One region of the Aromatoleum evansii genome, then DNA from elsewhere that is predicted to be linked to it. Evidence: predicted binding sites of a transcription regulator. Region 1 holds the regulator's gene; each other region holds the start of a gene.
What was found. The regulator FNR, encoded in region 1, switches genes on or off when oxygen is low (the NO sensors DNR and NnrR bind a similar motif). The targets are predictions, from matches to a motif close to TTGANCTAGNTCAA.
Positions count from the first base shown of each region.

Region 2: a site for FNR is predicted at 2,326-2,339, ahead of paaN (phenylacetic acid degradation protein PaaN). Genes of this name have one in related genera too.
Region 3: a site for FNR is predicted at 1,583-1,596, ahead of U5817_RS20135 (nitrite reductase). Genes of this name have one in related genera too.

Region 1 is NZ_CP141259.1:1,248,793-1,252,794, forward strand. It holds gene U5817_RS05655 (NnrS family protein) at 21-1,160, shown strand; gene U5817_RS05660 (SirB2 family protein) at 1,165-1,563, shown strand; gene U5817_RS05665 (hemerythrin domain-containing protein) at 1,560-2,090, shown strand; gene fnr (fumarate/nitrate reduction transcriptional regulator Fnr) at 2,130-2,870, opposite strand; gene hemN (oxygen-independent coproporphyrinogen III oxidase) at 3,004-4,002, shown strand, end outside.
Region 2 is NZ_CP141259.1:428,238-432,239, forward strand. It holds gene U5817_RS01745 (EAL domain-containing protein) at 1-400, shown strand, start outside; gene paaN (phenylacetic acid degradation protein PaaN) at 509-2,197, opposite strand; gene paaG (2-(1,2-epoxy-1,2-dihydrophenyl)acetyl-CoA isomerase PaaG) at 2,548-3,348, shown strand; gene paaH (3-hydroxyacyl-CoA dehydrogenase PaaH) at 3,349-4,002, shown strand, end outside.
Region 3 is NZ_CP141259.1:4,289,865-4,293,866, reverse strand. It holds gene U5817_RS20150 (Lrp/AsnC family transcriptional regulator) at 1-490, shown strand, start outside; gene U5817_RS20145 (Lrp/AsnC family transcriptional regulator) at 487-969, shown strand; gene U5817_RS20140 (Lrp/AsnC family transcriptional regulator) at 966-1,472, shown strand; gene U5817_RS20135 (nitrite reductase) at 1,669-3,351, shown strand; gene U5817_RS20130 (NapC/NirT family cytochrome c) at 3,424-4,002, shown strand, end outside.

The DNA of each region.
Region 1 (4,002 bases):
TGTTCCTTTCCGGCGCCGTGATGCTTCTCGTGAGCTTTGCGCTGTGGGCCATCGAGCTCGGCGCCCGCGCGGGGCTGCTGCCTGCGATCGGCTGGGTGTTCCCCCCGGGGTGGATGCACGCCCTGCTCGTGACGGGCGGCGTCTTCCCCCTGTTCATGTTCGGATTTCTCCTCACCGCCATGCCACGCTGGCAGGGATACGACGAGATTGCGGCGGGGCGCTGGCTCTGGTCGTGGCGCCTGCTCGCTGCCGGGTGGGCCCTCGTTACGGTGGGGATGATCGCGCCGGGCGTTGCCATGGCGGGCTTGGTGCTCGTGCTTGCCGGATGGGGCGGGATGCAGCGCATCCTGTGGCAGGTCGCGCATCATGGCGATCTGGAGGCCCTGCATGCTCGCGTGGTGTGCTACGCGATGATCGCCGGAATGGTTGCCGTACTTGCCTGGCTCGGTTTTGCGCTGAGCGGCGATCCGGTCTGGGCGCGTATTGCGATCGAGCTTGCGGTGTTCTGCTCGCTGTTGCCGGTGTTCTTCAGTGTGTGCCATCGCATGGTGCCCTTCTTTTCCAGCGGCGTGATCCCGTCCTACGTCATGGTGCGTCCGCTGTGGGTTCTGGTGCTGGTCGTCGGGGGCAGCGTCATGCATGCCGTGTTCGACGTCGCGGGATGGTTGTCGCTGCGCTGGATCGCGGATGCACCCGCCGCGGTCGCGGCCCTGTGGCTGTCGCGGCAGTGGCGGCCGGTGCCGGCGATGAAGGTGCCCCTGCTGGGGATGCTCCACATCGGCTTTCTGTGGCTGGGAATCGCGCTGACCCTCTTCGCGATCCAGAGCGCGGCCTCGCTGCTCGGGTACAACATGCTGGGCATGGCCCCGCTGCATGCGCTGGGTGTCGGATTCTTCGGGTCCGTCCTGATGGCGATGGTGTCGCGGGTCACCCTCGGGCATTCGGGTCGCAAGCTCGCAGCAGATCGCCTGACTTGGGGACTTTTCCTCGGTCTCGAACTCGTCGTCGTCGTGCGGATCACGGCTGAGCTCGTCCCCGCAGGCTGGTCGGCGCTCGTCATGCTGCTGGCTGTGCTCGGTTGGCTGGGCGTGTTCGGCGCCTGGGCAACGCGCTATCTGCCGATCTACTGGCGCCCGCGCAGCGACGGGCGTCCGGGTTGAGCGCATGTACCCGGCGATCAAGCACCTGCACATCCTGTGTGCGATCCTGAGCATCAGCGGCTTCCTGCTGCAGGGCATGTGGATGCTGCTGCGCAGCCCCCTGGTGGATCACCGCGTCACGCGCACTCTGCCGCATGTGATCGACACGGTGTTTCTCGGCAGCGCGATCACGCTGGCGACGATGAGCGGCCATTACCCCTTCGTCGCGCCGTGGGTCACCGCCAAGGTCGTCGCGCTTGTCGTCTATATTCTTCTTGGCGCGACCGCGCTGCGCTGGGGACGCACCATGCGCGTCCGGGTAATGGCGCTGCTGGCGGCCCTGCTTGTTTTTTCATGGATCGTGTCGGTGGCACTGAGCAAGCACCCGGCAGGATTCCTCGCGTATGCCGGAGTGTTCCAATGACCGATTCGCTGATCCCTTCCTCGCCCGGTTTCGAGACGCCTCTCGAGATGCTCGAGGCCTGCCATGAGCGCCTGCAGGCGCAGCTTGCGACCCTGGCACGGCTCGCCGCATGGCTGCCGGAGCATGGTCCGGACAAGCAGGCGCAGCAGGCTGCCGCCAACGTGATGCGTTACTTCGACGTCGCTGCCGTCAAGCATCATCAGGACGAGGAGGACGACCTTTTCCCCGTCCTGCGCGCGCGTGCCGATGAGGCCCGGCGTGCCGAACTCGGCACGCTCATCGACTGGATCCTGGCGGATCACCAGAAGCTCTTTGCCGGCTGGGCGCGGATGCGCACGCGTCTTGAGCGCATTGCCGCCGGGGAAGCGACCGATCTCACACCGGCGGACGTCGACGCGTTCGCGGATGCCTATCGCCGCCACATTCAGCGCGAGGAGGGCGAGCTGTTGCCAATTGCGCGCAATCTGCTGTCCGAAGAAGACATCGCCGCCCTGTCCGGCACGATGACTGCGCGACGGCGTCAATAACGGCCGAGGGCGACGGGCGTATGAAGAGGGAAAGCCCCTTCAGGGGCGCGGCGTGGGGTGCTGGATCAGCCGCTTCAGGCCGACGATGTCCAGAATGCGGATGTGTTTCTGCTGAACTGCGATCAGCCCTTCGTCCTGGAACTTCGAAAAGGCGCGCGACACAGTCTCCAGCTTTAGGCCGAGATAGGAGCCGATCTCCTCGCGGGTCATGCGCAGGTGGAACTCCGCCGGAGAAAAGCCGCGCGCCGTGAAACGCTGGGACATGTTGAGCAGGAAGGCCGCCAGGCGCTCTTCCGCACGCATCGAGCCGAGGAGGGTCATCACGCCATGGTCGCGCACGATTTCGCGGCTCATCACCTTGTGGAACTGCAGCTGCAGCCCCTCGACCACGCGCGAAAGCTCCTCGAGCTTGCTGTATGCGATGACGCACACCTCGCTGTCTTCCAGCGCGATCGCGTTGCAGGAATGGGCTTCGGTGCTGATGCCGTCGAGTCCGAGCATCTCCCCGGTCATCTGGAAGCCGGTGACCTGTTCGCGCCCGTCCTCAAGCAGCACGTCGGTCTTGAATGAGCCGGCGCGGATCGCGTAGATTGCCTCGAAGGGATCGCCCGCGCGATACAGGTGCTGCTGGCGCTTGATCTTGCGACGTGCGCCGACGAGTTCGTCGAGACGGTCGATTTCCGATTCCGACATCCCGAACGGCAGGCACAGCTCGACCAGATTGCACTGGGAGCATGCGACCTTCAGACTCGCAACTGTAATCGGCACCGTCGCCTTCATTTGCACGATAATATTGTTCCTTCTACATCGACCGAGAAGTGGCAGGCGCCTGTCGGAATGTACCGTTGATCCACGTCAACCACGAAACTGCGGCTTTTTGAGATCGTACGGAATGCACTCAAGCGATACAACCATGACCAGTCAGAAAGATCTTGTTTTCGACCAGCAGTTGATTCGTCGGTTCGACATCAACGGGCCGCGTTACACGTCCTACCCGACGGCCGATCGCTTCGTCGAAGCGTTCGATGCCCGTGCATTGCGGGACTGGCTGGCGCAACGCGGTGTGGGCGGCGTGAGTAAACCGCTCTCATTATACTTCCACATCCCCTTCTGTAACACGATCTGCTATTACTGCGCCTGCAACAAGATCATCACCAAGGATCATGCGCGCTCGGCCAAGTACCTGAAATATCTCGATAAGGAAATCGAGATGCAGGCAGCCGCGCTGGGCGGAAGCCATCAGGTCACGCAGCTGCACCTGGGCGGCGGCACGCCGACCTTCCTGTCGCACGACGAGCTGCGCCAGCTCATGGACTCGGTGCGCAAGCGCTTCACGCTGGTGCCGAACGGCGAATACTCGATCGAAGTCGATCCGCGCAAGGTCGATTTCGACACGGTCAAACTGCTCGCCGACCTTGGCTTCAACCGCATGAGCGTCGGTGTGCAGGACTTCAACGAGGACGTGCAGGAGGCGGTCAACCGCATCCAGAGCTACGACGAAACCAAGCTCGTGATCGATGCCGCCCGTGCCACCGGCTTCAAGTCGATCAGCATGGACCTGATCTACGGCCTGCCGCGCCAGAACATCATCAGCTTCAACCGCACGCTCGAGCAGGTGCTGGAGCTGTCGCCCGATCGCATCTCGCTGTACAGCTACGCCCACCTGCCGGGTCTGTTCAAGCCGCAGCGGCGCATCGCGATCAACGACATGCCGACGTCCGACACCAAGCTGCAGATCCTGCAGCTGGCGATCCGCCGCCTGACCGAGGCGGGCTATGTCTATATCGGCATGGATCACTTCGCGAAGCCGGACGACGAGCTGACGATCGCGCAGCGCCAGGGGCGCCTGCACCGGAATTTCCAGGGCTATTCGACGCAGGCCGAGTGCGACCTGCTGGCCTTCGGCGTCTCG
Region 2 (4,002 bases), 820 kb from region 1:
CGACGGAGCGCCCCCTCCGACCCTGCTGCTGATCGACGACGAACCGTACGTCCTCAGTGCGCTCAAACGATTACTGCGTCATGACGGCTACCGCATCCTGTCTGTCGCTTCCGCGCACGAGGGGCTCGAAATCCTCGCCCGGCAGCCGGTGCATGTGCTGCTGGCGGATGAGCGCATGCCCGGCATGAACGGCAGCGACTTCCTTATGCGGGTGAAGGAACTGCATCCCGGTACGGTGCGGATGATGCTTTCGGGTTATGCAAACGTGGACGCCATCACGCGTGCGATTAACAACGGGGCGGTGAGCAAATTCCTGCTCAAGCCGTGGGACGACGAGGAGCTGCGCGCGACGATCCGCGAGGCGGTTGCGCTCGTCTGCGCCGGTTCCGTGCCCGCGTAAGGCGCACGCCGCGCGCTCAGGGGCGCTCGGCGAGGTCGTGGTGGCAGCGTATCCGGGGGGAGCGGGCGCCGCGGCGCCCCTGGTCGTTACGATTCGGGTCCCGAGCGCTTACTCGACGTGATAGCGCCGCTGCACAACGCGGAAGCGGTTGGCGACGAAGGCGCTGTCCGACAGGCTCGCGTTCGCCGCCGGGTTCATGCCGACGCCGTGGTAGTCGGAGAAACCCGCCGACTGGTTCACGAACACGCCGCCGGTGAGGTTGATCGACAGCGCGACGCCAGCGCGCCAGGTCGCCTCGGTCATCGCGTCGACCACTTCCGGCTTCGTCGAGTAGAGGCCGACCGTGAGCGCGCCGTGCTCGCGCACGATGCGCTCCGAGAGGGTCACCGCCGCGGCGCCGTCGGCGACCTTGACGACGAAGGCGATGGGGCCGAAGCGTTCTTCCATGTAGGCCTTCTCGTCGGCGGCATCGCACGCCAGCAGCAGCGGGCTGCGCACTTCGGCGCGGGGGAACTCGGCGTGCTCGATCTTCGTCGAGGCGCGCACGACGCGGCCGTGGGCGGGCGCTTCCGCGATGCGCGCGAGGGTGTCGGGCGACTGGATCGCGCCCAGCACCGCGGTGGCGACCGCCGGGTCGGCGAGGAACTTGTCGATGGAGGTGGCGAGATCCGCGCATACCTCGTCATAGCTCTTGCGGCCCTGGTCGGTGTCGATGCCGTCGGCCGGGACGAGGATCGCCTGGGTGGTCGTGCACATCTGGCCCGAGTACAGGCACAGCGTGAAGGCGAGATTCCTGAGCATCGCCTTGTACTGGTCGGTCGATTCGATGACGACGTTATTCACGCCGGCGAGCTCGGCATACACCTGCGCCTGTTTCGCGTTGCTGATCAGCCACTGGCCGAAGGTGTTGCCGCCGGTGAAATCGATCGACTTCACGGCCGGATGGGTCGCGAGCGCCTGCGTCGCTTCGTGTTTGTCGAAGGCCGCGAGCGTGACGAGGTTGGGGTCGAGGCCGGCTTCCGCCAGCACCTCGCGCGCGATGCGCACCGTGATCGCGGCGGGCAGGATGGCGTTCTGGTGTGGCTTGACGACGACCGGGTTGCCGGTCGCGAGCGCGGCGAAGAGGCCGGGATAGGTGTTCCAGGTCGGGAAGGTGCCGCAGCCGATCACCAGCGCGACGCCGCGGCCGACGATCTCGAAGTGCTTCTTCATCTTCAGCGGCGGGTTCTTGCCCTGCGGTTTCTCCCACACGGTCTCGTGCGGGATGAACTTCATCTCGCGATACGCGTAGGCGACGGCCTCGAGGCCACGGTCCTGCGCGTGCGGGCCGCCCGCCTGGAAGGCCATCATCCAGCCCTGGCCGGTGGTGAGCATCACCGCGTGGGCGATCTCGAAGCTGCGCTTGTTGAGGCGTTCGAGGATCTCCAGGCACACCCCGGCGCGGCCCTGCGCGCCGATGCGCTGCCAGCCGGGCATCGCCGCGTGCGCGGCGTCGATGAGCGCCTGACCGTCGCACACAGGGTAGCGCACGCCCAGCTCGACGCCATAGGGCGAGCGCTCGCTCGCCATCCAGCCGCTGCGGCCGGGCTGGCCGAGGTCGAAATCCTGGCCGAAGCAGGCCTCGACGGCGCGGCGCCCGTCGTCCTGCGCCGTCTCCCCGTACACCTTGGGGCTGGGCATCTCGGGGTAGGGCGTCCAGTAGCCGCGGGCGTGGATCGCCTGGACGGCGGCTTCGAGGGTCGCATGATGCTTGTCGAATAGCTGGGCGGGCGTGGTGGTGGACGTGACGTTGGACATCGAGGGTCTCCTCTGGTGGCGGGGCGGGGCTTCTGCGGCCCCTGCGGATCGGCGTTGCTGACCTTGTTATAGCGGCTGGTGCGTTGCTGCGCTGCGGCGAAGCTTGTCAAGCAAAAAACTGTTGTCTTTTGATCTGGATCAAGCTTACTATTGATTGACCGGTCGGTCAAACAAAGGCCGGACTACAAAGAAAGCTCGGAATACCGGGCGCAGACCCCCGCCGACAGGAGGCCTCGAAGCCTGCCGGGCGATCCGAAGAAGGAGACTCTGCAGAACCGCCGCCCGATCGTAGGGGCGGGCGTTTGTGCAGAGGGATGACAGGAGGAGACATGAGCAGCACCGATTGGAGCATGCAGGGCGAGACGATTCGTCTCGACGTGGTCGAGGGCGTGGCGACGCTGACCTTGAACCGTCCCGATCGCCTGAATTCGTTCACGAGCCGGATGCACGAGGAAGTGCGCGGGGCGCTGGCGAAGGTGAAGGAAGGCCGTGCGGCAGGTGTGGTGCGCGTGCTGGTGCTCACCGGCGCCGGTCGCGGCTTCTGCGCCGGGCAGGATCTGTCCGACCGGGCGGTCGCGCCGGGTGCGGCGCCGGTGGACCTGGGCGAATCGGTCGAGAAGAACTACAAGCCCCTGGTGCTCGCGCTGCGCAGTCTCGAGCTGCCGGTGATCGCGGCCGTGAATGGCGTCGCGGCCGGCGCGGGCGCGAGCATCGCGCTCGCCTGCGATCTGGTGTTCGCGGCGCGCTCGGCGAGCTTCATCCAGTCCTTCAGCAAGCTCGGCGTGGTGCCCGACACGGGCGGCAGCTGGATCCTGCCGCGCCTGGTCGGACCGGCGCGCGCGATGGGCATGGCCTTGCTGGGCGAGAAGCTGTCGGCCGAGCAGGCGGAGAGCTGGGGCCTGATCTGGAAGTGCGTTGATGACGAGGCGCTGATGCCGACCGTGCAGCAGGTAGCCACGGGCCTCGCGAAAGGGCCGACCTTCGGCTATGCGAAGACCAAGCAGGCGATCTGGGCGAGCTCGACCAACGACTTCGAGACCCAGCTCAACCTCGAGCGCGACCTGATGACGGTGTGCGGAAATTCGAACGACTACCGCGAAGGCGTCGCCGCATTCATGGAAAAGCGCAATCCGAATTTCAAGGGTGACTGAATGAGCGCACTCACCCGGGATGTGAAGATCGTCGTGATCGGTGCCGGCGCGATGGGCAGCGGCATCGCCCAGGTCGCGGCGCGCGCGGGTCACACCGTGTACCTGTACGACGGCCGCAGCGAGGCGATCGCCGCCGGGCGCGCGGCGATCGAGAAGGACCTGAAGTTCCTCGTCGCGAAGAACCGTCTCGACGGGGCTGAAGCCACGGCGACGCTGGAGCGCGTCGTGCCCGTCGCGGCACTGGCCGAGGCGGCCGATGCGGGCCTCGCGATCGAGGCGATCGTCGAGAACCTGGACGTGAAGCGCAAGCTCTTCGCCGAGCTCGAAAACCTGCTCGGTGCGGACGTGATCATCGCCAGCAATACCTCGTCGCTGTCGATCAATGCGATGGCGGCGGGCCTCGCCCGTCCGGGCCGGCTTGCGGGCCTGCACTTCTTCAACCCCGCGCCGCGCATGGCGCTGGTCGAGGTGGTGTCGGGGCTGACGACCGACCGCGAGGTCGCCGAAACCCTCTACGCGACGGCGCGAGCCTGGGGCAAGGTGCCCGTGCATGCGGCTTCCACCCCGGGCTTCATCGTGAATCGTGTCGCGCGCCCCTACTATGCCGAGGCGCTGCGCGTGCTTGCCGAGCACGAGGCGGAGCCCGCGACGCTG
Region 3 (4,002 bases), 2.4 Mb from region 1:
TGCCTTGCCGGGCCTGGAGCAGTCCCTGATGCGGGCACTTCAGGAAGGATTGCCGCTGGAGCCCCGTCCTTTCGATGCGCTGGGCCGCAAGGCGGGGATCAGCGAGGCAATGACGCTCGAGCTCATAGAGCGCTGGCTCCACGAGGGCATGGTCAAGCGGTTCGGCATCGTGGTGCGCCATCACGAGCTCGGTTTCCGCGCCAATGCGATGTGCGTGTGGGACGTCCCGGACGAGGCGGTGAGCGGGATCGGCCGGCTCTTGGCCGCGGAGTCCGTAGTCACCCTCTGCTATCGGCGCCGCCGGGCGCTGCCGGCGTGGCGCTACAACCTCTTCTGCATGATTCACGGTCGCTCGCAGGAGGCCGTGCGTGCGGCGCGTGACGATATCGCGGCTCGCCTCGGGCTCGACCGATGGGCGCACGAGGTGCTTTTCAGCTGTCGCCGTTTCAAGCAGACGGGCGCCTGCTACCTCCCGGATACGGGCAAATGAGCGGCCGTCGCGCGCCCGCCGAGGCACCCGCCGTGCTCGACGACATCGATCGCGCGCTGATCAACGCCTTGCAGGGGGACTTCCCCCTGTCCCGGCAACCCTTTGCCGAAGTCGGACTGCGCCTGGGGCTCCCGCAAGAGACCGTCCTCGCCCGCGTGCAGCGCCTGCTCGACGCGCGCGTGCTGACGCGCTTCGGTCCGATGTTCCAGATCGAACGTATCGGCGGCGCCTTCTGCCTCGCGGCGATGAGCGTCTCGGAAGCGGCCTTCGAGCACGTGGCCGCACAGGTCAACGGGTTCCCCGAAGTTGCCCACAACTACCGGCGCGAGCACGCGCTCAACATGTGGTTCGTGCTTGCCACCGAGCGTCCGGACGGCATTGCCGAGTGTGCGCGCCGCATCGAGGCAGCGACGGGACTGCCGGTGTTCCTCTTCCCGAAGGAGCGCGAGTACTTCGTCGAAATGAAGCTGGAGGCATGAGGCCCGTGATCGCCGACGACCTTGAACGCCGCATCATCGTCGCAACCCAGGGCGGCCTGCCGCTGGTTCCCGATCCCTGGGGCGCGGTCGCCGCTGAACTCGGTGTGTCGCCCGAGGACCTGCTTGCGCGGATCGGTTCGATGCTGGAACGAGGGGTGATCCGCAGAATCGGGGCCGTGCCGAACCACTACGCGATCGGCTACACGGCCAATGGCATGAGCGTGTGGGACATCCGCGACGAAGCGATCGACGTGGTGGGCGAATGGCTGGGCAGCCTTCCGGCGGTCACTCACTGCTATCGCCGCCCCCGCCGCCTGCCCGATTGGCCGTACAACCTGTTCGCGATGGTGCATGGTCGCAGCCACGAGGCGGTGCGCGATCAGCTCGACGAGATCGCGGCCCACCTCGAGTCGCTCTTCCCCTCCGCATGTCGCGCCCGCGACGTGCTCTTCTCCTCGGCGATCCTGAAGAAGACCGGCCTGCGCATCCGCGACGCAGGCTGATCGACTCTTCCTCCGCGCGGCTTCATGCCGTCATGATTGCTCCGGCCTTTGGTCGGAGCAGCATCGCTGCGCATGTCAAATACATATATCCACTTACCGTCTGGGGAAATTTAAGACACATCAAAGAACCCCAAAGTCATCAGGTCAATACTCCGCGCCAGTTGTTTGACATTCAGTGTCGCTTAAGGAGAGAAAGGTGCAAAACCACAATTGGATCGGAAAGACCCTGGCTCTGGCGTTGCTGCCGATGGCGGTCGGCGCGGCGTGGGCGCAATCGGCTCCGGAAATGACCGCCGACGAAAAGGCGAAGGCCAAGCAGATCTACTTCGAGCGCTGCGCCGGCTGCCACGGCGTGCTGCGCAAGGGTGCGACCGGCAAGAACCTCGAACCGCACTGGACCAAGACCGCGGCCGACGGCACGAAGACCGAAGGCGGCACGCTCAGGCTCGGCACCGACCGCCTCGAGAAGATCATCTCCTACGGTACTGAAGGCGGGATGGTCAATTACGACGACATCCTGACCAAGGAAGAAATCAACATGATGGCGCGTTACATCCAGCAGACGCCGGATGTGCCGCCCGAGTTCTCGCTGCAGGACATGAAGAACAGCTGGAAGCTCCTCGTTCCGGTTGCCGAGCGTCCCAAGAAGCAGATGAACAACATCAACCTGAAGAACGTCTTCGCGGTGACGCTGCGCGACGCCGGCAAGCTCGCGCTGATCGATGGCGACACCCACAAGATCTGGAAGGTGCTCGACACCGGCTACGCGGTGCACATCTCGAGGCTGTCGGCATCGGGCCGCTACGTCTATACGGTCGGTCGCGACGGTCTCACCACCATCATCGACATGTGGTACGAGGAACCGAAGACGGTCGCGACGGTGCGACTCGGTTCGGATGCGCGCTCGGTCGATACGTCGAAGTTCAAGGGCTACGAGGACAAGTACCTGATCGGCGGCACCTACTGGCCGCCCCAGTACTCGATCATGGACGGCGAAACGCTGGAGCCGATCAAGATCGTCTCCACCCGCGGCCAGACGGTCGACGGCGAGTACCACCCCGAACCGCGCGTTGCCTCCATCGTCGCGTCGATGGTCAAGCCCGAGTGGGTCGTGAACGTTAAGGAGACGGGGCAGATCATGCTCGTCGACTACACCGACATCAAGAACCTGAAGACCACGACGATCGAATCCGCCAAGTTCCTGCATGACGGCGGCTGGGACATGTCCAAGCGCTACTTCATGGTCGCAGCCAACGCGTCGAACAAGGTCGCCGCGGTTGACACCAAGACCGGCAAGCTCGCGGGCCTGATCGACACGGCCAAGATCCCGCACCCCGGTCGCGGCGCGAACTTCATGCACCCGCAATTCGGGCCGGTGTGGACCACGGGCCACCTGGGCGCGGACGTGATCTCGGTGATCTCGACGGCTTCGGACAATCCCAAGCACGCCAAGTACAAGGACAAGAACTGGAAGGTCGTGCAGGAGCTGAAGATGCCGGGCGCGGGCAACCTGTTCGTCAAGACGCATCCGAAGTCCACGCACCTGTGGGCGGATGCGCCGATGAACCCCGAGCGCGAAATCGCCGAGTCGGTCTATGTGTATGACCTGAAGGATCTCGGCAAGACGCCGACGCGACTGGACGTCGCCAAGGATTCGGGCCTGCCGGAAAGCAAGGCGATCCGCCGCGCGACGCACCCGGAGTTCAACGAAGCGGGCAACGAAGTCTGGATCTCCCTGTGGGGCGGCAAGACCGACCAGTCGGCGATTGTGATCTACGACGACAAGACCCTCAAGCTGAAGAAGGTCATCACCGACCCGGCAATCGTGACGCCGACCGGCAAGTTCAACGTCTTCAACACGATGCACGACGTTTATTGATCGGTTCGCCGGTCGCCTGATTGGCCCCCCCGCGCTTCGTGCGCGGGGGCCGGGAAGGGAGAAGGAAGTGTCATGACAGAAAGAGACGACAAGCAGCCGGAAGGACGGAGAGGCTTCTGGGCTTCGTTGTGCCGCCCGAGCTCGAAGTATTCATTCGGGGGGCTCCTGATCGTGGGGTTCGCGATCGGCGTGCTCTTCTGGGGCGGTTTCAACACCGTCCTCGAGGCGACCAACACGGAGGCGTTCTGCATTTCGTGCCATGAGATGCATGACAACGTCTACCAGGAATACAAGAAGACCATCCACTACACGAACCGCACCGGCGTGCGTGCGACCTGCCCCGACTGCCACGTGCCGAAGGACTGGACGCACAAGATGATCCGCAAGGTGCAGGCCTCGAAGGAAGTCTGGGGCAAGCTGACCGGCACCATCGATACGCCCGAGAAGTTTGCGGCCAAGCGCCTCGAGCTGGCGCGCAACGAGTGGAAGCGCATGAAGGCCGCGGACTCGCGCGAGTGCCGCAACTGCCACAGCCTCGAGAGCATGAATGCGGACTCGCAGAAGCAGCGGGCGCGCAAGCAGCACGAGATGGCGCGCGAGGACAACATGACCTGCATCGACTGCCACAAGGGCATCGCGCACACGAAACCC